DNA from 4 places in the Paracoccus seriniphilus genome. Region 3 is predicted to be linked to each of the others. Evidence: riboswitches for the same ligand, from Rfam matches in the RefSeq annotation. Region 3 holds a riboswitch; each other region holds the start of a gene.

Region 1 (7,486 bases), on a different replicon from region 3:
ACTCCCATCGCCGCCGCCGCAGATTCCCCCAGTGTCAGCGCGTCCAGCGCGCGCCGGGTCGTCCAGATCAGCACAGCGCCCAGCATCATTGGCGGCAGCGCAAGCCAGACATGAACCATCGAGCGATCGGCAAGCGATCCCATCAGCCAGAACACGATTTCATTGGCGGCATAGGGATTGGGGGAAAGGTTCAGCACCAATGCCGTGCCAGAACCTGCCAGCGCGGAAATCGCCACCCCGGCCAGGATCAGCGTTACCGAGCCGCCCTGCGGACCTGCCAGCATGAACAGCAGCGCGATGCCGATGGCCGCGCCGATCAGCGCGGATACAGGCAGGGCAAGGGGCGAGGCCAGAGAAAGCCCGGATTGAATCGCCAGAACGGCCCCCAGCGCTGCCATGCCGGAAACGCCGATCAGCCCCGGCTCGGCCAACGGGTTGCGCAGATAGCCCTGCATTGCAGCACCGGTCAGACCAAGACCCGCGCCAATGGCGCAGCCCAGAACCGCGCGCGGCAGGCGGATCTCACGCATGACTATCGGAACCGGACCGTCACCGCCGTTGAACAGCGCGGCCAATCCCTGCCAGGCACCGATGCCTGCCGGGCCGGTCAGCAGCGACAGCGCAAAAAGAAGTGCGGCAATCGCGGTCAGGGACAGAACCAGCGCTTTCATTCAAGACTCTCGATGGCGCGCAGGATAAAGGGCGTGCCGCAGATCCAGTCCTGATCGGTGACCTTTTGTGCCGCGGGGGCAATGCGGGCCAGCGCCGGGTGGTCCAGAATGGCTTCGCTGCGCGATTGTCCGGGCCATTTCGCTCCGGTGATCAGCCGGTCGGGCCGCGACATGACCAGCATCTCCATCGGCAGGCTGCCGGTATGGCGGATCCCCATTTCCGCGGCGATATTGCGAAAGCCGGCCTGTGCCAGAATGGTGCCGGCCAGCGTATCCGGCCCCGAGGTCACGCCATTGGCATAATAGAGCGCCGCCCGGCCCCGATCCCTGCCGGATGCCAGCCGCGCCAGCCCCTGATCGAATTGCGCCAGCAGATCACGTGCCTGCGCATCCTGTCCCAACAATGCACCGACATGGGTGATCTCGTTGCGAATCGCGGCGATGCTTTCGGCAGGGGGCAGAACCTCGACCTGCAGGCCAAGCCGGCGCAGCATTGCGACCGTCGGCCCCGAGGCAAACTGACCCGCCAGCACCAGATCGGGGCGCATCAGATAGATTTCCTCGGCGCGGCCATAATTGATCGGATAGGCAGCAGCTTGGGCCGCCATGGGCGACATGCGCGGATCCTGCGCCAGATCACTGACCGAGATCAGTTGCCCCGGCGCCGCCAACATCATGGCGATCTGATCCGTGCACAGGTTCATCGACACCACACGCCGCGGGGCAGCATGGCCCGGCAGCGCTGCCGCCATCAGCCAGGCTGACACCAGCGCGACAAGGGTTCTAGAAAGACGCACGGATGCCCACATAGGCCGCTCGATCCGAGGTGCCATAGCCATCATTCAACTGGTATTGCTCGTCAAAGATATTCTCGAGCCGCAGATAGGCCTCGACATCGCGGGGCAGGGATTGGCGCAGGATCAGGTCCACGGTCGTGAAGTCATCCAGGTCATCGGGACGGTCCGCGACATGCTGCAGCTGGATCCCTGCCGTCGTGTCGGTCGAGAATGTGGTCTCGAAACCCAGATTCAGGACATGCCGGGGAACCTTGGCCCATTCCGAAGTCGGGCCGCTGTCGGTATAGGTATAGGCTGCCGTCAGCCTGTGGTTGCCAAAGCTGTGACGCGCATCAAGCTCCAGCCCCGAACGCCGCGCCTTGCCATCGACCTGGGCATAGCAGCCCGGCATGGCATAGGGACCGGATGCGGCAGCGCAGGAGATGCTGTCGGGATCCCAGCCGATCAGGTCATCCGCTTCCATCCAGAAGGCGGTGGCGCGCAGATGGCTGTCGTTGCCCCAAAGCTTTTCGACCCCGATTTCCGCCGTGCGGCTTTCCTCGCGCTGGAGGTCGTCGTCTCCATAGGCACTGTAGAGTTCATAGAGCGACGGTGCGCGGAACCCGTTGCCAAAGGCCGCGCGGAACAGCAGGTCGTCGCTGGCACGATAGACGGCTGCCACCCGCCCCGAAGTGAAACCGCCGAACTGGGCATGCTCATCGCGGCGCAGCGATGCGTTGAGATCGATGCTGTCACCCACGGGCATGGCGATTTCGCCAAAGACACCTGATAGCCGAGCGTCGCCATTGCCCTCGGCCTTTTCCTTTTCCGTGTCGGCACCAAAGATCACCCGCGTGCCATTGCTGCCCAGATCGGTCGCCCCATGCCAGGACAGTTTGGTGCGCGTGCCCTTGAAGGGAGATTCATAGCCGTTCGTCCAGCTGCTGCGGTCCAGTTGATAGCGCGTCAGGGCGATTTCGTGATCGATCGATCCGGTCGAGAACTCGGCGAAGGCGCGCAGGCCATAGGATTCCTTGTCGGTATAGTCGTCCCCCGGCGTGCCATAGGTGTCTCCGAAATAATAGTTTCCGGTGGCGAAATCGTAAAAGCCATCATCGAAATCGGCACGGCTCTCTTCCCAGAAACCGTTCACGCCGATGGTCACGCCTGACTGCAGGTGATGTGCGGCGTAGAATGTCAACCGCGTGGCTTCATAGCCGTCATTTTCGGTATTGCCGTCGTTCTCATCGCTGGCGGAGTAGCCGTCGGTAATGATCCGGCTGGCCTGGAATGCCAGATCGGTGTCGTCGCGGCGCAGGGTCACGCCATAGCTGGCCTGCAGGCTGCGATAGCTGCCGGCCTCGATGGCGAATTCCTGATGCAGCCCATCCTGGGTGGGACGCAGGGATTGCAGGCTGAGCACTCCGGCCATGGCCCGCGACCCATAGAGCGCGGATTGCGCGCCGCGCAGCAATTCCGCCCGGTCTATGCTGCTGCCGGTCAGGCCGCCAATGTCGAAATAGGGCTGCCCGGCAGCGGCGTCGGAAACGTCGATGCCATCGATCAGCACGGGCAGATACTGGCTGGGCGCACCGCGCAACTGGATCGAACCCGTGGTGCCCAGGGGGCCGGATTGACGCCAGTTGACCCCGGGCAGGCGCGACAATGTCTCTGCGATCGGCTGCCCGACCTGATCCTGCAGGTCCTCACGTTGAAGGATCGAAACCGAACTGCCCGAATGCGAAAGTTCGGTCGCTTCGCGGTTGGCGGTCAGAGTGATGGTCGGCAGGACCGTGTTGTCCTGCGCCAGTGCGGGAGAGGCAAATGCTGCGACCGAAGTCGCGAGAATGGAAAGGCGTTTCACGTCGTGGTCCCTTTCAGGCGCCCAAAGCGGGCGGTCTGCGGTCTGTCCGGCGGCGGTGCCGGACGGCGGTTACCACCACATCGGAACATCCGTTTCGTGCATGCCCCACGCATGCACTCAGGGTGATAGGGCTTCGGCAGGTCTCCTGACTTCACGGGTCACTGGTCGGCCGGGCCTTCCCATCCGTATCTGGCGGACAGTGGCATGTTCCGGCCTCGCTCACCGCTGACAGTTGCGGGGGCAGTCGCGGAATTTCACCGCATTCCCTTTTCACCGGGAAATCCCGGAACCGAGGCAGGGCGGAGCTAGACCAGCGTCCGGATTCGCGCAAGGACAATTGCCCCACCGCCAGAAGAAGGGCAGGGCATCTGTGTCATGAAAGCGACGCCACCCAGCCGGGCACCGTCTCCGAGGCCGGGCCGCGGATATGGTGGTCGAAATCGCGCGAGGTGGCACTGTTCTGCAGGTTCAGCTCGATGCAATTGGCCCCCATGCGCCCGGCATGCTGGGCAAATCCGGCCGCAGGATAGACATTGCCAGAGGTGCCGATGGCGGCGAAAAGATCGCAATCCTCCAGCGCCGCCCAGATCCGCTCCATATGATAGGGCATTTCTCCGAACCAGACGATATCCGGCCGTGCCGCAAGCGCCGCGCAGGACGGGCATGGCGTTTGCGGGGACATTTCCGCCGGGGCAGGCCAGCGATGCCCGCAACTGGCGCAAAGCGCGGTGCTCAGGGAACCATGCATATGGATGACATCCGGGCTTCCCGCGCGTTCATGCAGGTCATCGACATTCTGGGTGATCAGCGTCAGATCATGTCGTCCTGCCAGTTCCGCCAGCGCGCGATGGGCCGCGTTGGGCTGTGCCGCTGCCGCGCCCTTGCGGCGGTCGTTATAGAACCGGTGAACCAGATCGGGGTCGCGGACAAAGCCTTCGGGGCTGGCCACATCCTCGATGCGATGCTCTTCCCACAGCCCGTCGCTGGCGCGAAATGTCGCCAATCCGCTTTCGGCTGATATGCCGGCACCTGTCAGAACGGTAATGCGCAAGGGATCAACGGCAATAGGCTTCGGCCGACGAGGCAAAGCGCTTGTAGCGCGCCCAGAAGGCATTGTCCGCGTTCGATTTCGACATGCGCACGACCTGCGCCTGATGGGGGTCCCTGAAGAAGGCCGCGGCGCGGCGCTGATCCGAGCGCGACAGGGTCTTGTTCGCGACACGCTGAATGCAACTGCACAGATGTCTGTTTCCTTGTGCGCGGTCGGAACGCACGCAGGCGCTGTCGATGGGGCCGGCCATGGCCAGCGGTGCCGTCAGAACGATGGCGGCCGCCGCAATCACGATACGGTTCAGCATGGGGCTGTCTCCTCGGTTTCCTGGTCTTGTCCTCAGGTGAGGGTGCGCCGGTTGACCCGGTCTGGATTCCCTTCTTAGGAGGCAAAGGTAGCAAAATCGGCGATGCCGCTCAATCTTCCAGATGATTTCCCGGTCCGGACTGTGGCGGTCGCGCGGCGTGGAAGCGGCAAGAGAGAGGCGGCCCGGCGATGCGTGCAAAGGGCATTTCACCGCTGGCAGATGGCGCGTGGCGCGGAAAAACGTGCCATTTCAGGGGCCGGGCAGGCCTCTCCGGCGCGGTCGAGCACCGGGTTTGACAAAGCGGCAGAGCCGTGATTTCGCTGCCTGACTGCGACAACGCGCCGCGAGAGGTCATGATGTTCGACGCCATAGGTCTGGATGCAGATGATACCCTTTGGGAAAACGAGACCTTCTTCCGCAGCACGGAAGCGGCTTTCGCGGATATGCTGGCGGACCATGCGGAACGTGATGCGGTGACCGAACGGCTGGTCGAGACCGAAAAGCGCAACCTGTCGCGCTATGGTTTCGGCATCAAGGGCTTCATGTTGTCGATGGTCCAGACGGCGGTCGAACTGACCGAGGGGCGCGTGGATGGCCATACCATCGGCAGAATCCTGGAGATGGGGCGGGATATGCTGGCCCATCCCGTGCATCTGCTGGAGGGGGTCGAGGATGCCCTGGCCGCATTGGAGAATCGCCGTCTGTTCCTGATCACCAAGGGCGACCTGATGGATCAGGAGCGCAAGATCGCAGCCTCGGGTCTGGCGGAACGATTCGCCGCGATAGAGATTCTGGCCGACAAGACGCCGGGCCAATATGCGCGGGTTCTGAAACGGCACGGCGTTGCGCCCGAACGTTTCCTGATGGCGGGAAACTCGATGAAAAGCGATGTGCTTCCGCCGGTCGAGCTTGGCGGAATCGGGGTGTTCATTCCCCATGACATGACCTGGTCAGTGGAACATGCCGAGCCCGAAAGGCATCCCCGCCTGCACGAGTTGGCAAGGATCACGGAGCTTCCGGGGCTGATCGAGATGCTGGAGTGCAGGACATGACCCCCAATGCGCGGGCTGCCCTGCTGATGACATTGAGCATGGCCAGCTTCTCTTGCGAAGATACCCTGTTGAAATTGCTGTCACGCGACATTCCGACCGGGCAACTGCTGCTGCTGGTCGGCCTGGCGGGCATGTTGCTGTTTGGCCTGTGGCTGGCCTTCAGTCCCGAAGGGCTGGAATGGCGTTTTCTCTATGTGCCCAAGGTCCTGTTGCGCAATCTGGCCGAGGCGGTGGCCGGGATCGCATTTCTGACCGCGCTGTCGATCGGCGATCTCAGCATTGCCTCGGCGATTCTTCAGGCATCGCCACTGCTGATGACCCTGGGGGCGGCGCTGTTCCTGAAAGAACCGGTGGGCTGGCGGCGCTGGTCCTCGATCATTATCGGCTTTGTCGGGGTGCTGCTGATCGTCAGGCCGGGCTCGGATGCCTTTCAGCCGGCCTCGATCCTGGCGGTGATTGCGGTCATTGCGCTGGCCGCGCGCGATCTGCTGACGCGCCAGCTGCCGGCAAATATCGGTTCGGGCTTTCTGACAGCCTCGGCATTCGGGTCGATGGCGGTGGCCGGTCTGTTTCTGATGCTGGTTGCGCAACAGAGGCCGGTCATGCCTTCGGGAGGCGAGATTGCGACCATGACGGCCTCGCTGGCGTTCGGCTTGGGGGGCTATGTCACCATGGTCATCGCGATCCGGGTGGGGGAGATCGGTGCGATTGCTCCGTTTCGCTATTCACGGCTGGTTTTCGCGATAGCCTTGGCGATGATCGTCTTTCGCGAACGCCCGGATGCGCTGACCTTGACCGGAGCCGCGATCATCGCTGTCGCCGGTGGCTATGCCATGTGGCGCGAAACCCGGTTGCGCCAGACCGGCGCAAGCGAATCGGCGTCCGGCATGGCCCGGCCCGGCTAGAAGGGGGCGAAGGCAGGGTTTGCGCGCTTTGCCGGCCCGGGTCCGGGGGCAGCCGCGCCGCCCCAACGAAGGGCCGGCGCGGCTCCGAGGCAATGCCTCGGGCAAGAAGCGGCACCCGAGGCGCGAAAGCCTCTTTTCGTGGCGTCCCGGGCCTTGTATAGCCGCCCAATGACCGAGCTGTCCCATATACGCAATTTCTCGATCGTGGCGCATATCGACCACGGAAAATCCACGCTGGCTGATCGGCTGATTCAGCTGACGGGCACTGTCGCTGAACGCGACATGAAGGCCCAGATGCTGGACGCCATGGATATCGAGCGCGAGCGTGGCATCACCATCAAGGCCAACACCGTTCGCATCGTCTATCCGGCAAAGGATGGCGAGACCTATGTGCTCAATCTGATCGACACGCCGGGCCATGTCGATTTCGCCTATGAGGTCAGCCGCTCGATGCGCGCGGTCGAGGGATCATTGCTGGTGGTTGACGCCACGCAGGGGGTCGAAGCGCAGACCCTGGCGAATGTCTATCAGGCCATTGATGCCGATCACGAGATCGTCCCGGTCCTGAACAAGATCGACTTGCCGGCCGCCGAGCCCGACCGCGTCAAGGAACAGATCGAAGACGTGATCGGGATCGACGCTTCGGAGGCAGTTCCGATCAGCGCCAAGACCGGCATCGGCATTCCCGATGTGCTGGAGGCCATCGTTACGCGTCTGCCCGCTCCGACCGGGGATCGTGATGCGCCGTTGAAGGCGATGCTGGTCGACAGCTGGTATGATCCCTATCTTGGCGTCGTGGTCATGATCCGCGTCATGGATGGGATGATCCGCAAGGGCGATCAGGTCAAGATGATGCAGAC
Region 2 (7,486 bases), on a different replicon from region 3:
TGAAGACAATCAGGGATATGCCCCGTGACCGACCTGCCTGATGACCTTTGCAGGTCCGATCCGGACGCCTCGGCATCCGACAGTTTCCCGGATCAGGCGTTTCGGCGCGATATTGTCGCCGTCCTGTCCAACCCGTCGAATGCCACGATGCTTGAAACACTGTGCATGGCAACCGGTCTGCGTTTTGCCGCGATTGCGCGGGTGACCGACCGGAACTGGGTGACCTGCTGCGTCGTCGATCATCTGTCATTCGGGCTGAAGCCCGGCGATGAACTGCTGATCGAAACCACCCTGTGCCGCGATGTCGAGAAGTCGCGCAACGAGATCGTCATCGACGATGTTTTCTCTCATCCGGTCTATTGCGATCACCATACCCCGCGGGACTATGGTTTCCGCAGCTACCTGTCGTTTCCGGTCTATCGCAAGGACGGCGAGTTCTTTGGCACCATTTGCGGACTTGATCCCGAACCGCACCGGCTCAATGAATCGCGCGTCAGGGACATGATGCGTCTGTTCGCCAAGCTTGTCGGAGACTCGCTGGACGCTGGCCCTTAGATCAAAGAGGTGTCTGAGCCGATCAGGTCACTAGGTCACGGTTCGGAAGCAACGCGTCGCTATTCTCGTCCGTGACCCGCGCAATCCTCTCAACATGCCAGAAGAGGCTGCGCGGGACGATTTTAGATTTTTGCCCCGGAGGGGGCAACTTCAGAAATCCCAGTCTTCATCCTCGGTAGCGACGGCCTTGCCAATGACATAGGACGATCCAGACCCCGAGAAAAAGTCATGGTTTTCGCTGTCGGGCGACAATGCGGCCAGGATCGCGGGGTTCACCTCGCAGGCCGCTGGCGGGAACAGCGCCTCATAGCCCAGATTCTGCAGTGCCTTGTTGGCATTGTAATGCAGGAACGCCTTCACGTCCTCGGTCAGCCCGATTCCATCGTACAGTTCGGCGGTATATTTGACCTCGATGTCATATAGATCGAAGATCAGTGCAAAGGCAAAGTCCTTCAATTCGGCCCTTTTCGCCTCATCCAGCTTTTCCAGGGCGCGCTGGTATTTGTAGCCGATGTAATAGCCATGAACGGCCTCATCCCGGATGATCAGTCTGATCAGATCGGCAGTATTGGTCAGCTTGGCACGGCTGGACCAATACATCGGCAAATAGAAACCCGAATAGAACAAGAAGCTTTCCAGGAATACGCTGGCGATCTTGCGCTTCATCGGATCGGCGCCAGCATCATATTCGTCCAGGATCAGCCGCGCCTTCTGTTGCAGATGCGGGTTTTCCTCGGACCAGCGGAACGCCTCATCCACTTCCTTGGTCAGACAGAGTGTCGAGAAGATCGATGAATAGGAGCGCGCGTGGACCGCTTCCATGAAGGCGATATTTGACAGAACCGCTTCCTCATGCGGGGTCTGGGCATCACCCATCAATCGTGGTGCCCCAAGCGTGTTCTGGATCGTGTCCAACAGCGTCAATCCGGTAAAGACGCGGATCGTCAATTCGCGCTCTTCCGGACGCAAGGTCGCCCAGCTTTGCACGTCATTGGACAATGGCACCTTTTCCGGCAGCCAGAAGTTCACCGTCAGTCGGTTCCAGACCTCCAGATCCTTCTCGTCCTGCAGCCGGTTCCAGTTCACGGCGCGCTGAACCTGACGCATCACCTGATCCTTCATGATCGAAGAACCCCTCTCTTCTTCTTTGTCACAAATACCCCGGGGGTCCGGGGGCGGGCCCCCGGCCTCGCTTACAACGTGCAGGACACGCAGCCTTCGACTTCGGTCCCTTCCAGTGCGGTCTGGCGCAGCCGGATATAGTAGATTGTCTTGATCCCCTTTTTCCACGCATAGATTTGCGCGCGGTTGATGTCGCGGGTCGTGGCCTCGGCGGGAAAGAACAGGGTCAACGACAGGCCCTGATCGACATGTTCGGTCGCAGCCGCATAGGTGTCGATGATGGCTTGCGGGCCGATTTCATAGGCGTCGCGATAGAACTCCAGGTTCTCATTCGACATGAAGGCGGCCGGATAATAGACGCGGCCGATCTTGCCCTCCTTGCGGATCTCGATCTTGCTGACAATCGGATGGATCGAACTGGTCGAATTGTTGATATAGCTGATCGATCCGGTTGGCGGCACTGCCTGCAGGTTACGGTTGTAAAGCCCATGCTTCATCACATCGGCCTTCAACGCCTCCCAATCCGTGCGGGTCGGCAGCGTGATCCCCGCGAACAGCCGCGTCACTTCCGGCATGACCGGCAGCCAGTCGCGGTTGGTGTATTTGTCAAAGAAGCTGCCATCGGCATAGGTCGATTTTTCGAATCCCTTGAAGGTCGCGCCTTTTTCCTGCGCCAACAGATTCGAGGCCCGGATGGCGTGATAGGCTATGGCGGCGAAATAGACGCTGGTGAACTCGATGCCCTCGGGACTGCCATAGTGAATGCGCTCGCGTGCCAGAAAACCGTGCAGGTTCATCTGGCCCAGGCCCACGGCATGGGCCTCGTCATTGCCCTTGCGGATCGAGGGCACGGAATCGATGGCCGACATTTCGCTGACGGCAGTCAGGGCACGGATGGCGGCTTCGACCGTGGCGCCGAAGTCGGGACCATCCATTGTCTTGGCGATATTCAGTGATCCCAGATTGCAGGAAATATCCGTGCCCATATGGGCATAGCTGAGATCTTCGTTGAATTCCGACGCCTCGTTCACCTGCAGTATTTCCGAACAGAGGTTCGACATGGTGATGCGCCCGTCGATCGGATTGGCGCGGTTCACCGTGTCCTCGAACATGATGTAGGGATAGCCGCTTTCGAACTGGATCTCGGCCAGCGTCTGGAAGAACTGGCGTGCATTGATCTTTTTCTTGCGAATACGCTTGTCGTCGACCATCTCGGCATATTTCTCGGTGACCGAGATTTCCGAGAAGGGTACGCCATAGACGCGCTGAACGTCATGGGGCGAGAACAGATACATATCCTCGTTCCGCTTGGCCAGATCGAAGGTGATGTCAGGGATCACCACGCCAAGGGACAACGTCTTGATGCGGATTTTCTCATCCGCGTTTTCGCGCTTGGTGTCCAGGAAGCTGAGGATATCGGGATGATGGGCGTTCAGATAGACTGCACCCGCGCCCTGGCGTGCACCCAGCTGGTTGGCATAGCTGAAGCTGTCTTCCAGCAACTTCATGATCGGGATCACGCCTGAAGACTGGTTCTCGATCCCCTTGATAGGGGCCCCGGATTCGCGGATGTTGGTCAGCATCAGGGCGACGCCGCCGCCGCGTTTCGACAGTTGCAGCGAGGAATTGATCGCCCGGCCGATCGATTCCATGTTGTCTTCGACGCGCAGCAGGAAACAGGAAATCAGCTCGCCGCGCGATTTCTTGCCCGCGTTCAGAAAGGTCGGCGTGGCGGGCTGGAAACGACCCGACAGGATTTCATCCATGAACTTCATGGCCAGATCCTGATCGCCCCGCGCCAGTGCCAGCGCCACCATGACCACGCGATCTTCGTAACGCTCCAGGTAGCGCTGCCCGTCTCGGGTCTTCAGTGTATAGCTGGTGTAATATTTGAACGCGCCAAGGAAGGTTGGAAAACGGAACTTCTTGGCAAAGGCGGCCGCCCAGATCCGGTGCAGGAACTCGCGCGGATAGTCGGACAGAACCTGCGGCTCGTAATAGCCTTCGTCGACCAGGTAATCCAGCTTCTCGTCCAGGCTGTGGAAGAAGACAGTGTTCTGGTTGACGTGCTGCAGGAAATACTGCCGCGCCGCCATGCGGTCGGCCTCAAAGCGGATGTGCCCCTTGTCGTCATAAAGGTTCAGCATCGCGTTCAGCGCGTGATAGTCGAGGTCGGGCTTCACACTGTCAAGCATTCCATTTCCTGCAGTTTTTTCAGCCCGTCGCGGACACGGGCAATATCGGTTGGTGTTCCCGCCAGTTCGAATCGATACAACACGGGAACGCGGCATTTATCGGCAATCACGCGCGCGGCCAAGGCATAGGTTTGCCCAAAGTTGCGATTGCCCGCGCCGATCACGCCACGCAATCCGGCCCGACGCGCTTCATCATTGAGAAAGCGGATGACCTGCTTGGGCACCGCACCGCGACCTTCGCCATCGGCATATGTGGGGCAGATCATCACATAGGGCCGGTCCGGCATCGGCATCGGATCGCTGCTGCGCAGGGGAATGCGCATTGCCGACAACCCCAGGGCCGCCACAAAGCGGGCGGTGTTGCCCGATCCCGATGAGAAATAGACCAGCCCCACCATCGCGAATGATCAGGCCAACTGGCCGATCATGTCCGGACGAAAGCCTGCCCAGTGGTTCTCACCGGCGATGACGACGGGCGCCTGACGGTATCCCAATGCCGTCACCCGCTCCATGGCTTCGGCGTCCTGGGTCAGATCGACGATGTCGTAGTTCAGGCCGCGGGCATCAAGAGCACGGGTGGTGGCGGTGCATTGCACACAGGCGGGTTTGGAATAGACGGTGATGGTCATGCGCTCGGCTCCTGGTCTCTATGTCTGGATGGCGGTCCCGCGCTTGACTGCTGGCGAAGATCCGCCAACAGCCACGCTGCCGGGCCCACCGCCCGTAGTCGTTTTTTGCCATGGCAGGTCTCCTGACTCGCGGACATGGGACAACCGGCCTTCCCGGAGTGATCCAGTGGCTTCATCAGTCGATCCGACCGCTTACAGTTGCGGGGGCAGTGCCGGCTTTTCACCGACTTCCCTTTTCACCTCTGACGGATGTCATTGGCACCATAGCCACATCACTTAGCCATCCAAGCGGGTATAATGTCAATATGTGGTGTCGGGACCAAGGAAATTTTCTGGGGACAATGCTGCCGCGTCCAGTGATTCCAATGCTTTGCAATTCAGGATCCCGTGTGGGTCAGACCGCCGCGCTGGTCAAGCCTTCAGGGCGGGGTTGAAAATGTCGTTTCAAGGCTTCGTTGCCTTTGAAAATTTCGGGGGCGTCCCTGATCTGCAAAGCAGGAATGAAAAAAATGTTGATAATTTCATTTCCGGTGGCAAGATCGATATTCGATGAAGAGGGAGTGATTCGTGACTTCTGGTGCTGATCTGCGGACATTGAGAAAGAGCCGCGCCTTGACCCTGGCGCAGCTCGCCGAAGCCATGGGCCGGTCCCTGGGCTGGATGTCGCAAGTCGAACGCGATGTCTCGCGGATCAGTGCCGAGGATTTGGCCAAGCTGGCACAGATCCTTGATGTGGCGCCGTCGCTGCTGATCCAGCCCAAGGCCGAGACGCCACGGGAAGAAGGCCGTATCGTTCGGGCTGACCGCCGCCGTTCGCTCGGACACCGTCATGACGGGTTGATCGAAGCGCTGATCTCTCCGGACCTGACCGACAGTTTCGAAATCGTCCATTCGACCTTCCTGCCCGGGAAGGCGCTGCCCGAGCCTGTGCATCGCGAGACGCAGGAAGTCGGCTTCATGTTGTCGGGACGGCTGGATCTCAGCTTCGGCGACCAGAAATTCACCGTGGGTCCGGGGGACAGTTTCCGGATCCGTAACGAGCCCTATCTCTGGGCAAATCCCTATCGTGAAACCGCAGTGGCACTGTGGGTAATTTCGCCGCCGATCTACTAGAAAGGACCTTCGACGTCGCAATGTGCCAACATAGGAATCCATGATCATCATTGTTCCGCGGGGATCGGCGTCTGGCCGAAGATTCGCGGAGGATTCTGATCACCCCGCAGCCATGTGATGGAGGGTCATACCCTTCCGCGATCAGGCTTTGCGCGGACCCTGAACATCAATCAGATCGCCGGCTCAACCGGCGGCGTTTCAATGACCTCGACCAGGATTCCCGGGGCTGATGAGTCATGCCAACAGAGGAAAGAACAGAATGAAGCGAACAAAAGCCATCAGTGGTCTGTTGTCCCTGATTTCGCTGGGGATGGTGTCTCCTGCATTTGCACAGGACGCTGTAACGGTGGCCTATTTCCAGGAATGGCCGATGCCGTTCCAATATGCCAAGGCCAAGGGGCTGTACGAGGAAAAGCTGGGCGTTCCGGTCAATTGGGTTGCCTTTGATTCGGGTACCGCGATGTCGGCCGCCATGGCGGCCGGAGATGTGCAGATCGCCATAAGTCAGGGGGTGCCTCCCTTTGTGGTGGCGGTTTCGGCGGGGCAGGATCTCGAGGTTGTCGATATTGCCGCCTCCTATTCCGACAATGACAATTGTGTTGTCGCTTCGCGGCTGGAAATCGACAAGGACAGCGCGGGCGAACTGACGGGCAAACGCGTGGCGCTGCCCGTGGGGACCATCGCCCATTACGGTTTCCTGCAGCAGATGGAGCATTTCGGTGTCGATCCGGCCTCCATGACCATCGTGGACATGGCCCCGGCCGAGGCGGCTGCGGCCTTTGGCCAGGGCAGCATCGACATGGCCTGTGGCTGGGGCGGTGCGCTGGACCGGATGAAGGCCGAGGGCAATGTGCTGCTGAGCGGGGAAGAAAAGGAAGAGGCAGGTATTCTGGCCTTCGACCTGACGACGACCTCGGCCCGGTTCGCTGCAGAGAATCCAAAGCTTCTGGCGGATTTCCTTGCGGTGACCGCGGATGCCAATGCGATGTGGAACGCTGGCGACAAGCGTGACGAGATGCTGCCGGTGATAGCCCAGGATGCCGGCATGGACGAGGCTTCTGCGGCTGCCGTCATCGACAATTTCAAGTTTCTTTCGCCCGAAGAGCAACTTTCCGAGACCTGGTTGGGCGGACGCGTTGCAAGCTATTTCAGTGGCGTGGCGGCGATGTTTCACGAGCTTGGGAACCTTCCCTCGGCGTTGCCCAGCTACGCTGAATTCATCGACACGTCGGCGCTTTCTGATGTGTCTGGCCGCTGACGCTTGGTGGAAGGCGTTTGGTGCCTTCCGTTTCTGCCATGGCAAAAAGGAGATGGCCCCATGTCCGGCCTGATGCTGAAGAATATCTCGATGCGTTTTGATCTTGCCAACGGCTCGCATGTGCAGGCGTTGCAGGATGTCTCGCTGGATCTGAAACCCGGGCAGCTCTTGTCGGTGCTTGGGCCTTCGGGCTGCGGGAAATCGACGCTTCTGAACATCATCGCGGGTTTTCTGGCGCCCACGGGCGGCCAGATCACGCTGAACGGCCATGCGGTGACCGGGCCGGATGCCGAACGCGGCGTGGTGTTCCAGAAGGGCGCGCTGTTTGAATGGATGAACGTTCGGGACAATGTGTCCTTCGGGCCGCGCATGGCGGGCCAGCGCGAGGCCGAATATGGCGCCCATGTCGATCACCTGATCGAAGTGGTGGGTCTGCAGGATTTCCGTGAAAAGGCGATCTACGAGCTGTCGGGCGGGATGCAGCAGCGCGTCGCGCTGGCGCGCTGTCTGGCCAATGATCCCGATGTCATCCTGATGGACGAGCCCCTGGGCGCGCTGGATGCGCTGACGCGGGAAAAGATGCAGGCGATGGTGCTGAACCTGTGGAAGGAGAC
Region 3 (7,486 bases):
GATCATGCCATGGGCGTAGAAATCGTAAAGTTCCAGCAGTTCCGGTGCGAAATCCTTCGCTGTCATCCGATCTTGCGAGTCGTCTTTCATCAGGAATCTCCACTGTTGCAGGCGAAAGCATTGGGCGAGATGTTTCGCACATTGCGCATTGGTGCCCCGGGCTACATGCCCGGGCGGTTCAATCAGCTTAGCAGATCGCTTTGCAAAGGGTGCTGGAAACTCGGGGTGCGGCGGGACACTCGCAAAAAGTTGCACGAATGGTGACAATGCCCCTTGAAGGAAAGGAAGCGCGGGCCGCGACCCGGCCTGCAATCTTGACAGGTCGGATCGACCATTTCCCTTGTCGGCCAGATCCGCCGAGGCGATGGAACCGGTCGAAAGCAGAACCCTTCAACGAGCTACTCTCTTGCAAGTGATCCCGCTCTCGGTTGGTCGCATGGCCGCCTTCAGCCGCGCCCCCGATATGGCGGAACGCCCTGGTCGGGTATCCAGACGGCTTCGGGCATGGGGCCGGTCTGCCAGAAGACGTCGATGGGAATGCCGCCGCGCGGATACCAATAGCCGCCGATGCGCAACCATTGTGGCTCAAGGAAATCGGCCAGCCGCCGCGCAATCGATATCGTGCAATCCTCGTGAAAGGCACCGTGATTGCGAAAGGATGTCAGGAAAAGCTTGAGCGATTTCGATTCGACCAGCCACGGACCGGGCACATAGTCGATCACCAGATGGGCAAAATCCGGCTGGCCGGTCATCGGGCAGAGCGAGGTGAACTCGGGCGCGGTGAAGCGCACGTTATAGGCCACATCCGCCTGCGGGTTGGGAACGCGCTCCAGTTCCGCCTCGGCGGGGCTGGCGGGGATGCGGGTTTCGCCGCCAAGTTGCCTGAGATTGCGATAGATGTCTTTGGTCATGGGTTTCTCCATCGGTCAGACGCCGCGCTTGTTGCCCCAGATCAGGACATGCAGTTGCGGCAGAATACGCGGGGCGAACCATCCATCGGTCATCGCCATTTCGGTCAGCCAGCCAAGGCGATCGGCCAGCGATTGCGGGTCGACAGCGATATCGGGGTCGACCACGGGGTTGCCGGGCTGCAGAAACAGGGCAAGATCGCTGTGCCTGGCGTGAACCTCTCGCGCCCATTGGTAATCGACCTCGTCAAAGATCACGATCTTCAACACCTGCTGACGCGCCTTGCGGCCAATGTCACGGCAGGCGTCAAAGGCGTCCCAATCCACCCGCTCACCGCTCGATGGCGGTTTCGGAGACAGCACCAGCGTATCAAGCTGGGCAAACCATTGGCGCGCGATAGAACCCTGAGTCTCGCAGGCGAAACGATAGTTTGCCGCCTTGCCCATGCTGATCAACGGGCCAAAGTCCTGTATGGCCGGGTTGCCCCCGGACAGCGAAACCGTCAGCGGCCGGTCGCGCGAAAGTTCGCGCACCTTCTTCCAGACGGTCTCGGTCGTCATCTTCGCCCAGTCATGGCGGTATTTGCTTTCTACCGCATGAAGGCTGTCGCACCAACTGCAGCGATAGTCACAGCCCCCCGCGCGGACAAAGACGGTGGGTTCCCCGATCAGCGCGCCTTCGCCTTGGATGGTGGGGCCGAAAATCTCGGCGATGCGCAGGGTCATGGCCGGTATTCCGCCCATGTCTTGGGGGTCTCGCTGACCAATACGGCGCTGGTCTCAGGCCAGCGCGCGGCGCACCAGTCAAAGAAGTGTCTCGCCAGGTTCTCGGCGGTCGAGGGGCCTTCAAGCACATCGTTCAGATGCCGGTGATCGAAATGATCATCGATATGGGTCTTGAGCGGCTTGAGGTCGTGATAATCGCGCACGAAGCCATCCGGGTTCAGCGCCTTTGCGGCCAGTTCGACCACGACGATGTAATTGTGTCCATGCAGCCGCGCGCATTGATGGTCGTCGGGCAGATGGCTCAGGCGATGGCTGGCCGAGAAATGGAACTCCTTGCGAATACGGAACATCAGCCGTTCTCCCGCGTGGTAAGCGCCGTGATCCAGTAGTCGGGATCGGCATAGGGCGTCGGGTCGCTGACCCCGGCCAGATGGAAGGCCTCGCGTCGCTCGACACAGGTGCCGCAGCGGCCGCAGTGGATTTCGCCGCCCTTGTAGCAGGACCATGTCTCGGCAAATGGCGTGCCATGCGCCGCGCCCTGGCGGACGATTTCGGCCTTGCTTTCCCTGACGAAAGGCGTGTGCAGCCGCACATCGGCATAGCCTTGCAGGGCGGCCTGCTGCATCGCCTCGAAGGCGCGGGTGAAGCCGGGGCGGCAATCGGGATAGATGAAGTGATCGCCGCCATGCACCGCCGTCGCCACGGCCTCGTCACCCTGCGCCGCCGCGATGCCAAAGCCGATCGACAGCATGATGGCATTGCGGTTGGGCACGACGGTAATGCGCATCGTTTCCTCGGCATAATGCCCATCAGGAACGTCGATTTCGTCGGTCAGGGCCGAACCCGACAGCGCCGCACCGATGCCGCGCATGTCGATCAGGTGAAAGGGCACGCCCAACCGCGCGGCCGCCGCCTGGGCGAAGCCAAGCTCCTTGCGGTGGCGCTGACCATAATCGAACGAGACAAGCCGTGTGAGTTGATGCTCATTGGCGGTAATATGCGCAAGCGACACGGAATCGAGTCCGCCCGAGCAGATGACAAGTGTTTTCATTTTTGAGGCCCTTGTTTTGATGTCCGGGTAGGCTGCGACCGGATGGCGGGCCTTATTTCAGAAACCGCGCGGATTGCAAGTGGCATCGCCCCCGCGCATGGGGGCGGATCACGGGGCGGTTCGGGCCTATTGCCCCGGCCAGCAATCCTCGTGGATCACGCTGTCAAGATCCAGCCTCTGGCGCCAGCCCCGGGCTTCCAACTCGGGCCTGGGGTAGAGTTCGTCGACATGGCCCGCGCAAAGATAGGCCACGATTTCCACATGGTCGGGAATGCCAAGCAGGTCGCGAAGGTCCTGGGGTCGAAAGATCGAAACCCAGCCAATTCCGATTCCTTCCGCGCGGGCGGCCAGCCAGAGGTTCTGGACAGCGCAGACCGTCGAATAGAGATCCATGTTGCTGTTATGGGTGCGCCCCAGAACCACCTTTCCGCCACGGGTCCGGTCGCAGGTCACACAGATGTTCAACGGCGAAGTCAGGATTCCTTCGAGCTTCAGGGACCGGTAAAGCGCCTTGCGGTCTCCTTCGAACATGTCTTCGGCTTCGGCATTGGCGCGAAGGAAGGCTGCATGGATATCGGCGCGCCGTTTCGGGTCGCGAATCAGCAGGAAATCCCATGGCTGCATGAAACCGACAGATGGCGCGGCATGCGCGGCCGCAAGAATGCGCCGAAGGGCGGCGGGATCGATCGGATCGGGCCGGAACTCGTTGCGAACGTCGCGGCGGGCGTTGATGATATCGTAAAGGGCCTGGCGTTCCCGTTCGTCAAAGGAACGGGCGGGCTGGGGAACGACCTGTTCTGCAGAAATCTCTGGGGGCATCTGAAACCTCGCATATTTCAATGCGCCGCGGGTTCCACCCCGAAGCGCGATGAACATCAGGCCGGTCTTCTGGCTTCGGATCATCTCGTCCTGGCGCCTTCCCGGGCATGGCCCAGTGGCATCTGCCAGACGATCCCCGATACAGCGGCGGGCCCGCGCCGGATTCTCACCGGCTTCCCGATTCTCCCCCGAAGGGGCACCTGACCATGCCCTTATCCCGCGACCGGCTGCGCCACGCAAACAGAGTTTCCATGCACCGGGCGGTCTCGGCACCTGAACAGATGGAAAGCCCCTGCGGCGGGCCCATGCTGGCCAGCGATCCTCCCAATCGAAGTCAATGCCATGCCTTGACTGTTTCAAGAGGATGTCGGCGAAGTCATGCTCAGGATCAATGGTTCGAATTCCGGCGCCCGCCTTTCGGCATTCATTCAGCCAGCAGCCGGCAGCCGGTTGGTCGTGTTCATGAAGGCCAGTGTATCCTTGAACGAGGTGATGCCCGCATCCGATCCCAGGCCGGTAGCCACCAGTGCCGCCGAGGCCTGCGCGAAACCGAGCGCCGTGGTCAGGTCCATCTTGTGATGAAGTGCCGTGATGAAGCCCGCGTCGAATGCGTCGCCGCAACCGGTCGTGTCGACGACCTGAATGTCAAAGGCGGGTTGGAGCAGCTTTTCCCCCTTGTGGTCGATGAAGCAGGCACCCTCGCCGCCAAGCGTGAAAACACATTGGCGCACGCCCTTGTCGATAAAGAAGGCCGCTGTGGCATCGATGCTGCTGGCGCCCGAGATCAACCGCGCTTCCTCGATGGAGGGCATGAAATAATCGATATGAGGAAAAAGGTCGGTCAGCAGGTCGATTGTTCCGTCATTGGCCCCCAACAGATCGAAGGTCACGGTCCGACCGCGTCTTTTGGCCTCGGCCAGCAGCCGCGCGCTTGGCGCTCCGTCAAGTTTCGCCAGCAACCCGGTGCCGCCAAGATGGATGATCGGCGCTGCCAGAACCGCTTCCAGCGCGTCGTCGGCCAGATCGAAATGATCGGATGCGCCGCGCTGATGCAGGGCGGGGCGGTCGCCATTGCGGCGGATGTTCAGGATCGACGCTGATGTCGGCACGCCCGTCAGTCTTTGCATCTGCTGGGTATCGACGCCATGGCGGTTCAGTGAATCCAGAACGAAATCGGCCTTTTCGTCGTCCCCCACCGCGCCGACGGCCATGCAATGCAGGCCCAGTTTCGCCAGGTCGACCACGGTGCCGCCTGCGGTGCCCGCGACGGTCAGACGGATCTGATCGATGAAATCCACCTCGCCTCCGGGCGGAATATGATCGACCGGATGCCCAAGGATATCAAGAATATACAGGCCGATGACAGAGACGTCGTGTTGCATGGGTTCCTCCGGGGATATGGTGTCAGCTGCGGTTGCGCAGGGCGAAGGCCGTGCCCGCCAACAGGATGAATGCTCCGATGATGGTGCGCTGAAGGGTGCTGGGAATACCCACGAAGACCAGCACATTGCTGACCAGCGTGATCAGCAGCACGCCAAGCAGGGTTCCGATCACGGTGCCCGAGCCACCGGTGATCCGTGCGCCCCCCAATACGACGGCTGCGATGATTTCAAGCTCCATCCCCGCAAGGTCGAAGGGGTTTGCCAGCCGGTTCGATGAGACATGCACGATGCCCGCGATCCCGGCCAGCATCCCGGCCCAGGCAAAGACGAACAGCCGGACATGAAACAGGTTGAAGCCCAGCCTTGCCGCGATGTCGGGATTGCCGCCTGCTGCAAACACGGCGCGCCCCATCAGGGTCCGCTGCAGGATGAGCCAGGTCGCAAGCGCCACGGCCAGCAGGACCAGAACCGTAGCAGGCAGGCTGGAGGTCATGCCGGTCGCGCCGTGATGCGTGATCAGCGATGCCCTGCCGAACCCGTCCAGGGCGGCAGGGATATTCATGAACAGCGCCGTGCCCACGAAGGTCAGCAGAAAGCTACGGATGATATATTGCGTGCCGATGGTCACGATCAGCGAGGGCGCGCGCAGGACATGCACCAGCAGGCCATTGCCCAGCCCCAGCACCGCGCCACCGATGGCAGCTGCGGGCAGCATCACCCAAAGAGGCATGCCGGGAAAGCTGTTCGTGGCCAGCATGGTCAGCGAATACATGACAAGGGCGGCAATGGCCGTGAAGCTGACATCAATGCCACCTGCGGCCAGAACCACCAGCACGCCCATGGCGAATATCCCCGGCACGACCGAGGCCCGCAGGATGTCGAACAGGTTGTTCATCGACAGGAAGGCCGGATTGGCGATTGCGACAACCATGATGGTCAGCAGAACCAGCGTCAGGGTGAACAGCTCGGGGCGTTTGCCAAGCAAGTCCCAGAAACGCGCCGCCAGACCGCGCTTGTTCAAAGTGGCGACATCGCTCATTTCGCGTTCTCCTGCAGGGTGGCGTCCTGATCGCTGGACATGATGCGGTAAAGATCGTCTTCGCTGACTTCCCCGGCGCTGCATTCAGCCACGACCCGGCCCTGCCGCATGACCAGAATCCGGTCGCAATTCTGCAGCAATTCCGGGTGATCGTCCGAGATGATGATGACGGCCATGCCGTTGTCCGCCAGCCGCTGGATGATGCGAAAGATGGTGTCCTTCGAGCCGACATCGACCCCGACGGTCGGGCCATGCAGGATCAGAAGCCGGGGGTTGATCGTCAACCAGCGCCCGATCAGAACGCGTTGCTGGTTGCCCCCCGACAGTGATTGCACCGGAACCGAGACATCGGGCGCAACCACCTGAAGATCGGCGATCTGCTCTTCGGCAAGCTGCTTTGCGCTGCCGCGGCTGATCATGCCCAATGCGTTGCGCAGCCTGTCCAGCACCGGCAGGGTGACATTGTCCTGAATGGATTTCTCCAGAAACAGCCCTTCCGTCAAACGGTCTTCGGGCACATAGCCGATGCCCTCGGCGATGGCGGCGGCAGGCGTCGGCAGGGCGACGGGATCTCCGTCCAGAGAGATGCGGCCCGAGGCGGCAGGCTGCACGCCGGACAGCGCCAGCGCCAGTTCGTTTCGCCCCGAGTCCAGCAGGCCGGTAATGCCAAGGATCTCGCCCTTGCGAAGCTGAAGCGAAACATCATGGAACGCCGCCGCCGACAGGTCGGACACCTCCAGCCGGACATCACCGATCCTGGGGTGATTGCGATAGCGTTCTTCCGATATCTTGCGCCCGGTCATCAATTCGCCGATCTCGGATTTGCTGGTGCTGCGCACGTCACGCTCGGCCACGATGGCGCCATCGCGCATGATGATCGCCCGCCCGCCCAGGGATTTGATCTCGTCCAGCTTGTGGGTGACGAACAGGATGCTGACATTGCGATCCAGCAGGCCGCGCACCACGCCCAGCAGGTTTTCCACCTCATGCCGTGTCAGCGAGGTTGTCGGCTCGTCCATGATCACCAGACGCGCCTCGGCGGCGATGGCGCGGGCGATGGCCACAAGCTGACGGCTGGCAAGGGGAAGCGTGTCGGTGCGCTGGTCAAGAAAGCCGCGATCTGTCGGCAGATGCACATGGGCCAGCGCCTGCGCCGCCTTGGCATGCAGCGCGGCCAGTCGCAGGGGCCGCGCAAGGCGACCGTTTGCCGCCACAAGCTGGCCCGTCAGCGCGACATTTTCGGCAACGGTCAGATTGGGCAGCAGCGACAGATCCTGATAGACGGTCTCGATCCCCGCCCTCAATGCGCCAATCGGCCCCAGATCACCCGCAAGGCTGCCCACAGGCTGTCCGTCGATCAGCATCTTGCCCTCGGTCGCGGGTTGTGCCCCGGAAATGATCTTGATCAGCGTTGACTTGCCGCAGCCGTTTTCGCCCATCAGATGGGAAATCTGGCCCGCCCGCAGTTGCAGGCTGACATCCCTGAGCGCCTGCACCCCGCCAAAGGACTTGCGGATGTTCAGAACCTCGAGAAAGGGCGCTGTGTCCTGCCCGTGGGCGG
Region 4 (7,486 bases), on a different replicon from region 3:
AACGCTGCGCGCGCTAACAGGAGATTTGGAACAGAATGACCCCCTTTGCGATTGCAGGCATACAGATGCATGTTTCGGCGCTGCAGTCGAATGTCGAAGCCATGTTGCAGCGCGTCGATATTCTGATGGCGCGCTTTCCCTGGACGCAGATGGCGCTGTTCAGCGAATTGTCTCCATTCGGCCCGTTGAACAAATTCGCGCAGCCGTTTCCCAATGCCGCTCTGGAACAGTTCCAGCAAAAGGCCCGTCAGCACCGTCTTTGGCTGATCCCGGGGTCGATGTTCGAACAGACCGAGGACGGGCGTATTCTGAACACTTCGGTCGTGATCAATCCCGATGGCGAGATCGTCACCAAATATTCCAAGATGTTCCCCTTCCGGCCTTACGAAGAGGGTATTGCTGCCGGAACCGAATTCTGCGTCTTCGACGTGCCGAATGTCGGGCGCTTTGGCCTGTCGATCTGCTATGATATCTGGTTCCCTGAAACGACCCGACAGTTGACCAGCCAGGGCGTCGAAGTGTTGTTGCATCCGGTCCTGACCGGCACCACCGACCGTGACGCAGAACTGGCCATCGCGCGGGCAACGGCGGCGCAGTTCCAGTGCTATGTCTTCGATGTGAACGGGCTGAGTGCCGGTGGCGTCGGACGGTCGCTGGTTGTCGATCCTTCGGCAACGGTGCTGCACCAATCGGGCGGACAGGAAGACATCTTCCCCATAGAGGTCGATCTGGATCAGGTCCGTCGACAGCGCGAGACCGGCATGAAGGGACTGGGTCAGGTTCTGAAAAGCTTCCGCGACCGCAGCGTGGATTTCTCGGTCTATGACCGCAGCAGCGGCACCGACAGCTATCTGCAAAAGCTGGGACCGCTGCAGACGCCGGGTCAGGGGTCGCCCGCCGGGCTGCATGGCGCGGATCCGCGCAGCATGCTGGCCACGCCTCCGACACATGTTCCCATGACACCGGTTGCCGCCCAGGCCCAACCCGAGATCGTTCCGGCGGTGCCGCCCAAGGTCGCACATCGCGTCGAATGATCCTTGACACGGCCCTGTCGCGCAGGTTTGCGCGGCAGGTCGCAGCCATCGCGAAGCAAAGCCCTTCCGGTTGTGGCGTATCAGGCTTGTGAGAACTGTCCCACTGTGCCAGCGTTTCGGTAACGACAAGCAAAATGCTGGACCTGCAACAGGGGGGAGCCGCCCATGCCGAAAAAGACGCTGAAGAACATTTCCGAGATCCGTCGCTATTTTCACACCAATAGCGATCCGATCTATTTCGTCTCGGCCACGAATTTCAATCTTCTGGGCATCGATGAATGGGTCAAGAACTTCAAGTATATCTGCTACATGGATTGCTTTGACGGGCGTCACCCGAATGTCTTCGTGCCGTCCGAAGTCCCGCATGAGGAATTCCAGTCGATCGAGGACATCAACAACTATCTGTTGCAACACAAGGAAGTCATCGACCTGATCAAGCGTCGGGGCGGCAAGCCGAAATTCGTCTTTCTGATGTTCGATGAAAAGACCGAGATGCTGGTCAAGGAACTGGGCGGCGAAATCTGGTTCCCCAAGGCCAAGCTGCGCGAACGCTGTGACAACAAGATCGAAACCGTCCGCATCGGCAACAAGGCCGGCGTGCCCTCGGTGCCCAATACGCTGTCGGTGATCAAGGATTATGCCGATCTGAAAAAGATCTGCGACAAGGCCGGTCTGGGCCATGACCTGGTGCTGCAATCGGCCTTTGGTGACAGCGGCCATACGACCTTCTTCATCAAGTCCGAGGCCGATTTCCGCAAGCACCAGCATGAAATCGTCGGCCAGGGCGAGATCAAGATCATGAAGCGGATCAATTGCCGCGGATCAGCCATCGAAGCCTGTGTCACCCAGCAGGGGACCATCGTGGGCCCGCTGATGACCGAACTGGTCGGCTTCAAGGAATTGACGCCCTATCGCGGCGGGTGGTGCGGGAACGAGATCTTCTCGACCTCGTTTGCGCCTGCCGTGCGTCAGAAGGCGCGCGATCTGACCTTCAAGTTCGGTGAACAACTGCGCAAGGAGGGCTATCGCGGCTATTTCGAACTGGATTTCCTGATCGACAAGAAGACCGGCGACCTGTGGCTGGGAGAGCTGAACCCAAGGATCACCGGTGCCAGTTCGATGACCAATCATGCGGCTTTCGCCCATGCCGATGCGCCGCTTTTCCTGTTCCATCTGCTGGCGTTCTCGAAAAAGCCCTTTGAACTGGATGTCGCCGAACTGAACGCAAGATGGGCTGACCCCGACATGATCGACAGCTGGTCGCAGATGGTCATCAAGCATACCGACGACAATGTCGATATCATCACCGAGGCCCCGCAAAGCGGCATCTACAAGATGCTTGATGACGGGCGCGTGGTGTTTGACCGCTTCGATTACCACCGCCGCGCGGTCGAGGCCGAGAATGAGGCCTTCTTCCTGCGGATCTCGGCACCGGGTGATTATCGCTATGAAGGCGCCGATCTGGGCATTCTGGTGACGCGGGGCCGGTCCATGACCGCCGGGTTCAAGCTGACCGAACGGTCCCAGAAATGGATCCACGGCATCAAGAACGCATTTTCCGCCCAGCCGCTTCCGGCGGCGCAGGCCATGGAGCCGCCTGCCTTCAAGATCATGTAAGCCAGGACATGTCCCTGAACTTTCAGGCGATCAGCGAAGACGAGCCCGGCCCGATCTGGGCCGGGTTGTTCAACCTGTACTGGCCGTCCTATCGCAAATGGTGGGCTTCGGAAGGTTTGTCCGGCCGTCCCACCTATCGCGAGTGCCGTCTTGCGCTGGCACAACATATGCCGGAAATCCTGCCACTTTACGAAGAGCTTTGCGAACTGGTTGGCGGTGGGGACAGCCAGGCCAGATTTCTCAGTTTCTATTGCCCGCCGCGCTATCTGTCGGGCTGCAGCCAGGCAATCTGGCAGGGCGACAGGCCGCTGCTGGTGCGCAATTACGACTATAGCCCGGATGCCTTTGACGCCATCCTGATGCGCACAGCCTGGCAGGGACGGCGTGTCATCGGGATGAGCGATGGCATGTTCGGGCTGATCGACGGCATGAATGACGCCGGGCTGGCTCTGTCCCTGACCTTCGGAGGGCGGCGCGAGGTCGGCGATGGTTTCGGCATTCCGCTGATCCTGCGCTATATCCTGCAGACCTGCGAAACGCTGGACGAGGCCGCCGAAGTGCTGCGCCGCGTGCCCTGCCACATGAGCTATAACGTCACCGTTCTTGACGCAGAGAGGCGCTATTTCACCGCCTATCTGACGCCGGACCGCCCGACGATCATCTCGCAGACTCCGGTCGCCACCAATCATCAGGAGCGGGTGGAATGGCCCGGTCATGCCAGGTTTACCGCCACGGTGGAACGTCAGCGGTTCCTGCTGAACCGGCTGACCCTGCACCCGGAAACCCAGGATCGCTTCATCAGCATGTTCCTGCGCCCACCGCTGTATTCCACTGCGTTTTCTTCGGGGTTCGGCACCTTGTATACGGCGGCTTATATGCCCGCCGATCAGATGATGCAGGTCTGGTGGCCCCATCACGTCTGGACCCATAGTTTCGATCATTTCGTGACCGGCTCGCAGCGCGTGCTGATCCCGCATTCTCCGCCCTTGGGCTGACGGTCCGGTTCAGACCCGCCGCAGCAGATAGATATCCATGATCCAGCCATGGGCGGCTCGCGCCTGCGCGCGTGTCTCGATGATCCGGCTGCCGATCTCGGCCAGCGGACCTTTCAGCAGGATCTGTTCGGGCATGCCGACAAAGCCGCCCCACCAGATATACAGATCCTTTGGCGGCAGGGTCTGAAAGGAACAGGACCCATCCAGCATCACGACGACCGAATCGCTCTCCGCCGGCCAGCCGTGGTCGCGCAGATTGCGGCCCGTGGTGACATGGACCGGCGCACCGATGGTGTTCAGCGGAATAGCATGTGCCGCGCAAAGCGCCTGAATGGCGGTAATTCCGGGGATGACCTGCGTCTGCAGTGGCAGATGCGCGGTCAGCCGCTCGGCGATGCGCAGGGTGCTGTCATAGAGTGACGGATCACCCCAGATCAGAAAGGCCAGTTTCCCGCCCTCGGGCAGATATTGTCGTATCTGTCCCAGCCAGGCCTGCGCGATGGCATCATGCCAGTCATCGACGCCCTGACGGTAATCGGCGTGACTGGCGTCGCGGACCGGCAGCGGAAATTCGATCACCTGACAATCGGGGGCGCAATGATCAGCGCAGATCCTGCGGCGCAGCCCGGCCAGATCGTCCTTTTGGGCGCCCTTGAGAGGTATCAGGATCAGATCGGCCGAACGCATCGCATCGATCGCCTGCAGGGTCAGATGCCGGGGGTTTCCGGTGCCAATGCCGATCAGGCTCAGTTCGATCATCGCGACCTCATGCCTTGGTATGCGCGGGCCGGTTTCAGCCCGCGCGCCTCCTGTTGCTCAGGCGAACAGACGGGGCGTGACAAGGGCGCTGCCCTGAAGGCTGCGCATGGATTTCGCCACAGCCAGCACCGCCAGATCGACCAGTGGTTCGATCAGGATCACGGTCATATAGGCCACGCCAAAGGTCGCGACCCCTTCGATACCGGCAACGCCCTGACCGAGGATCGCCCAGAAGGCCACCCAGGCCACGACGCCACCCTGATAGGCCGTCGACAGGGCCAGCGCCTGTCCATAGCGCAGATCGACATAGGCGGTGCCCGGTGCGATGATCCGGTTGGCCAGAGCCGACAGGCCGAACAGCGGCACCAGCAGCGTGGTCATGTTCATGCCGTATTGCGGCAGATCGAAGGGTGCGAACAGCAGGCCCTGTGTCAGCAGACCAAGCGCAAGGCCGATGGCCGCGGGCGCCGCGCCGAACAGCAGGAACAATGTCGAGCCGAGGATGAAATGGACTTCGGAAACGCCGACCGGGTAATGGGGCAGAACCTCGAAGAACACGAAGACAAGCGCCGTGGTCAGCACGCTGCGCAGGGCCAGCGAGGTCCAGCCCTTCTCCTGTGCGGTCTGGAAGGCCAGCCTCAGGCCATAGGCTCCGGCAGCCGCGGCCGTGGCATAGCTGAGCGCAAGCTTTGCGCCGGTGACAATTCCGGGTTCGATATGCATGTCAGTCTCCTTTGCCGTCCCACCCGACGGCTGTTGGTTATGGGCTGACGGCCGGTCTCCTGGCTCGCGGGTCAAGGCGTCGCTTCGGCCTTCCCGGCCCGATGGGCCAGTGGCTTTGTTGAAGCACGCTCTCCGCATACAGTCGCGGGGGCGGCTGGGGCTTCGGGTGCCGCGATTTGGTCCACCCTTCCCCATTCCCGATGAAGCCCGACGCTTGGCGTCTGTACGGGCACCGATCAGAGTTTCAGCTAAATTGCATTGCGCGCGCGCGGTCAAGCATTCTGGCTGCGCGAAATCAGGTGAAAGAAGGTGCCCGTGACATGCCCGCCACCGGGCATCACGCGATGCGATCCGGTTTCCGCGACCAGATTTCCGTTGGCGTCACTGACGCGCGCCAGCGGCTCATCCGGTTGCGACAGGATCGAGGCATAGTGAAATTCATGACCGCGCAGGGTTGCCCCGGCTTGCAGCCCGGGCATTGGCGCATCCAGCCGCGCCATGCGATAGCCCAGATGCATCCGGCGCTTGTGATAGCTGGTTTCCAGCCCCAGCAGGCCGGTCATGGCATGGCGCTTGCCTTCGGCATCCGTCAGCCCCGCGCCCAGCACCATATAGCCGCCGCATTCACCATGCACCGGGCGGCTGCGGGCGAATCGGGCAAGCCCCTCGCAGAAATTGCCTGCCCCGGCGATGCGACCGGCATGCAGTTCGGGATAACCGCCGGGCAGCCAGCAGCAATCGGCACTGTCATCGGGGGCCTGATCCGCCAGTGGCGAAAATGGCAGGATGGTCGCGCCCTGCCGGCGCCATTCGTCGATCAGATGCGGATAGACGAAGCTGAATGCCTCATCCCGTGCCAGAGCGATCCGCTGACCGGGTGGCGGCACGGGGTGATGCGAGGCGACTTGCATCAGGGGGCGTGCCGCGGCGGCAGCCAGAATCGCGTCCAGATCGCAATGCTGCCCGACAAATTCGCCCGCCTGATCCAGCAGCGCCCGCAGATGCGGGGTCTCTTCGGCCTGCACCAGACCCAGATGGCGTTCGGGCAGTTCGATATTGCCGCGCCGGGGCAGTGATCCCAGCACCGCGATCCCGGCGCGCGCCATGCCTTCGCGGATCAGCGCCTCGTGCCGGGGCGAGGCCACGCGGTTCAGCACCACGCCGGCAAAGGGCAGATCGGGGGCAAGCGTGGCAAATCCATGTGCGATGGCTGCCGCCGATTGCGCCTGCCCAGAGACATCCAGAACCAGCAGCACGGGCCAGCCGGTCATCATGGCGATCTCGGCGCTGGCACCGATGCCATGTTCCCCAGGCGACGCCACCCCGTCGAACAGCCCCATCGACCCCTCGGCCAGCACCAGATCGGCAGGTTCGCGTCCTTGCAGATGCGCAACGATCTGCGCCTGTCCCATCGCCCAGCTGTCCAGATTGAACGAGGGCTGCCCGGCGGCCGCCAGATGAAAGGCGGGGTCGATGTAATCCGGCCCGGACTTGAAGGGCTGCACGCGAATTTCGCGCGCCCGCAGGGCCGCCAGCAGGCCCAGCATCAACATGGTCTTGCCGGTGCCCGAGGAGGGTGCGGAAATCATCAGGCCCGGTGTCAGGGGCATATTGCTCATTCGGGGAACCTCGGTTCTGGGCCAATGGGGCGATAGCGGCGGTCGTAATCGGCGGCGTAAAGACGGCTGTCGTCGAAATCCTGTCCCGCCAGAGCCGGACCGACCAGAATCAGCGCGGTCCGGTCGATTCCCTCGGCCTGCGTGGCGATGTCGGCAAGGCGCGCGCGAATGATCTTCTGGTCCGGCCAACTGGCGCGCCAGACCACGGCGGCGGGGCAATCCGCGCCATAGAAGGGGATCAGTTCCTCGGCCACATCCGGCAAGGCATGGATCGACAGATGGATGGCCAATGTCGCGCCGGTGCGGGCGAAATTCTGCAATGTCTCGCCATCGGGCATTTGCGAGGCCCGCCCCGAAGTGCGCGTCAGCACCACGGATTGCGCCAGCCCCGGCAGGGTCAACTCGCTCTGCAAGACTGCTGCGGCCGCCGCAAAGGATGGCACGCCGGGTGTCACGTCAAAGGGGATGTCCAGCGCTCTCAGGCGGCGCAGCTGTTCGCCCATTGCCGACCAGACAGACAGATCGCCCGAATGCAGTCGCGCCACGTCCTGACCCGCTGTATGGGCGCGCGACATTTCCGCGATGATCTCGTCCAGAGTCAACGGCGCGGTGTTGATGATGCGGGCACCGGCGGGGCAGTGATCCAGCAAGGCCGGGGGGACGAGGCTGCCGGCATAGAGGCAGACCGGGCAGGCTGCGATCAAGTCGCGACCGCGCAGGGTTATCAGATCCGGCGCTC

Evidence for each region. A riboswitch is a leader RNA that binds a small molecule or an ion and turns the genes downstream of it on or off. The one in region 3 is predicted to bind cobalamin.
Region 1: another riboswitch for cobalamin. It lies ahead of JHW44_RS10320 (TonB-dependent receptor plug domain-containing protein); the one in region 3 lies ahead of bluB (5,6-dimethylbenzimidazole synthase).
Region 2: another riboswitch for cobalamin. It lies ahead of nrdH (glutaredoxin-like protein NrdH); the one in region 3 lies ahead of bluB (5,6-dimethylbenzimidazole synthase).
Region 4: another riboswitch for cobalamin. It lies ahead of JHW44_RS13145 (energy-coupling factor ABC transporter permease); the one in region 3 lies ahead of bluB (5,6-dimethylbenzimidazole synthase).

What each region holds. Positions count from the first base shown of each region.
Region 1 is NZ_CP067129.1:2,102,460-2,109,945, reverse strand. It holds gene JHW44_RS10330 (FecCD family ABC transporter permease) at 1-671, opposite strand, end outside; gene JHW44_RS10325 (ABC transporter substrate-binding protein) at 668-1,468, opposite strand; gene JHW44_RS10320 (TonB-dependent receptor plug domain-containing protein) at 1,455-3,311, opposite strand; cobalamin riboswitch at 3,430-3,620, opposite strand; gene JHW44_RS10315 (NAD-dependent deacylase) at 3,685-4,362, opposite strand; gene JHW44_RS10310 (hypothetical protein) at 4,367-4,669, opposite strand; gene JHW44_RS10305 (HAD family hydrolase) at 5,023-5,721, shown strand; gene JHW44_RS10300 (DMT family transporter) at 5,718-6,626, shown strand; gene lepA (translation elongation factor 4) at 6,795-7,486, shown strand, end outside.
Region 2 is NZ_CP067131.1:32,493-39,978, forward strand. It holds gene JHW44_RS16540 (GAF domain-containing protein) at 25-555, shown strand; gene nrdF (class 1b ribonucleoside-diphosphate reductase subunit beta) at 706-1,662, opposite strand; gene nrdE (class 1b ribonucleoside-diphosphate reductase subunit alpha) at 1,749-3,872, opposite strand; gene nrdI (class Ib ribonucleoside-diphosphate reductase assembly flavoprotein NrdI) at 3,857-4,270, opposite strand; gene nrdH (glutaredoxin-like protein NrdH) at 4,280-4,501, opposite strand; cobalamin riboswitch at 4,597-4,782, opposite strand; gene JHW44_RS16565 (hypothetical protein) at 4,896-5,096, opposite strand; gene JHW44_RS16570 (helix-turn-helix domain-containing protein) at 5,114-5,614, shown strand; gene JHW44_RS16575 (taurine ABC transporter substrate-binding protein) at 5,874-6,872, shown strand; gene JHW44_RS16580 (taurine ABC transporter ATP-binding protein) at 6,933-7,486, shown strand, end outside.
Region 3 is NZ_CP067130.1:505,298-512,783, reverse strand. It holds gene yghX (YghX family hydrolase) at 1-66, opposite strand, end outside; gene queF (preQ(1) synthase) at 447-911, opposite strand; gene queE (7-carboxy-7-deazaguanine synthase QueE) at 927-1,634, opposite strand; gene queD (6-carboxytetrahydropterin synthase QueD) at 1,631-1,984, opposite strand; gene queC (7-cyano-7-deazaguanine synthase QueC) at 1,984-2,685, opposite strand; gene bluB (5,6-dimethylbenzimidazole synthase) at 2,812-3,504, opposite strand; cobalamin riboswitch at 3,547-3,723, opposite strand; gene JHW44_RS16010 (carbohydrate kinase family protein) at 3,933-4,886, opposite strand; gene JHW44_RS16005 (ABC transporter permease) at 4,909-5,925, opposite strand; gene JHW44_RS16000 (sugar ABC transporter ATP-binding protein) at 5,922-7,486, opposite strand, start outside.
Region 4 is NZ_CP067129.1:2,679,122-2,686,607, reverse strand. It holds gene JHW44_RS13165 (carbon-nitrogen hydrolase family protein) at 36-1,034, shown strand; gene JHW44_RS13160 (biotin carboxylase) at 1,200-2,651, shown strand; gene JHW44_RS13155 (C45 family autoproteolytic acyltransferase/hydrolase) at 2,660-3,646, shown strand; gene cobF (precorrin-6A synthase (deacetylating)) at 3,656-4,405, opposite strand; gene JHW44_RS13145 (energy-coupling factor ABC transporter permease) at 4,463-5,128, opposite strand; cobalamin riboswitch at 5,161-5,381, opposite strand; gene JHW44_RS13140 (cobyrinic acid a,c-diamide synthase CobB) at 5,401-6,747, opposite strand; gene cobM (precorrin-4 C(11)-methyltransferase) at 6,744-7,486, opposite strand, start outside.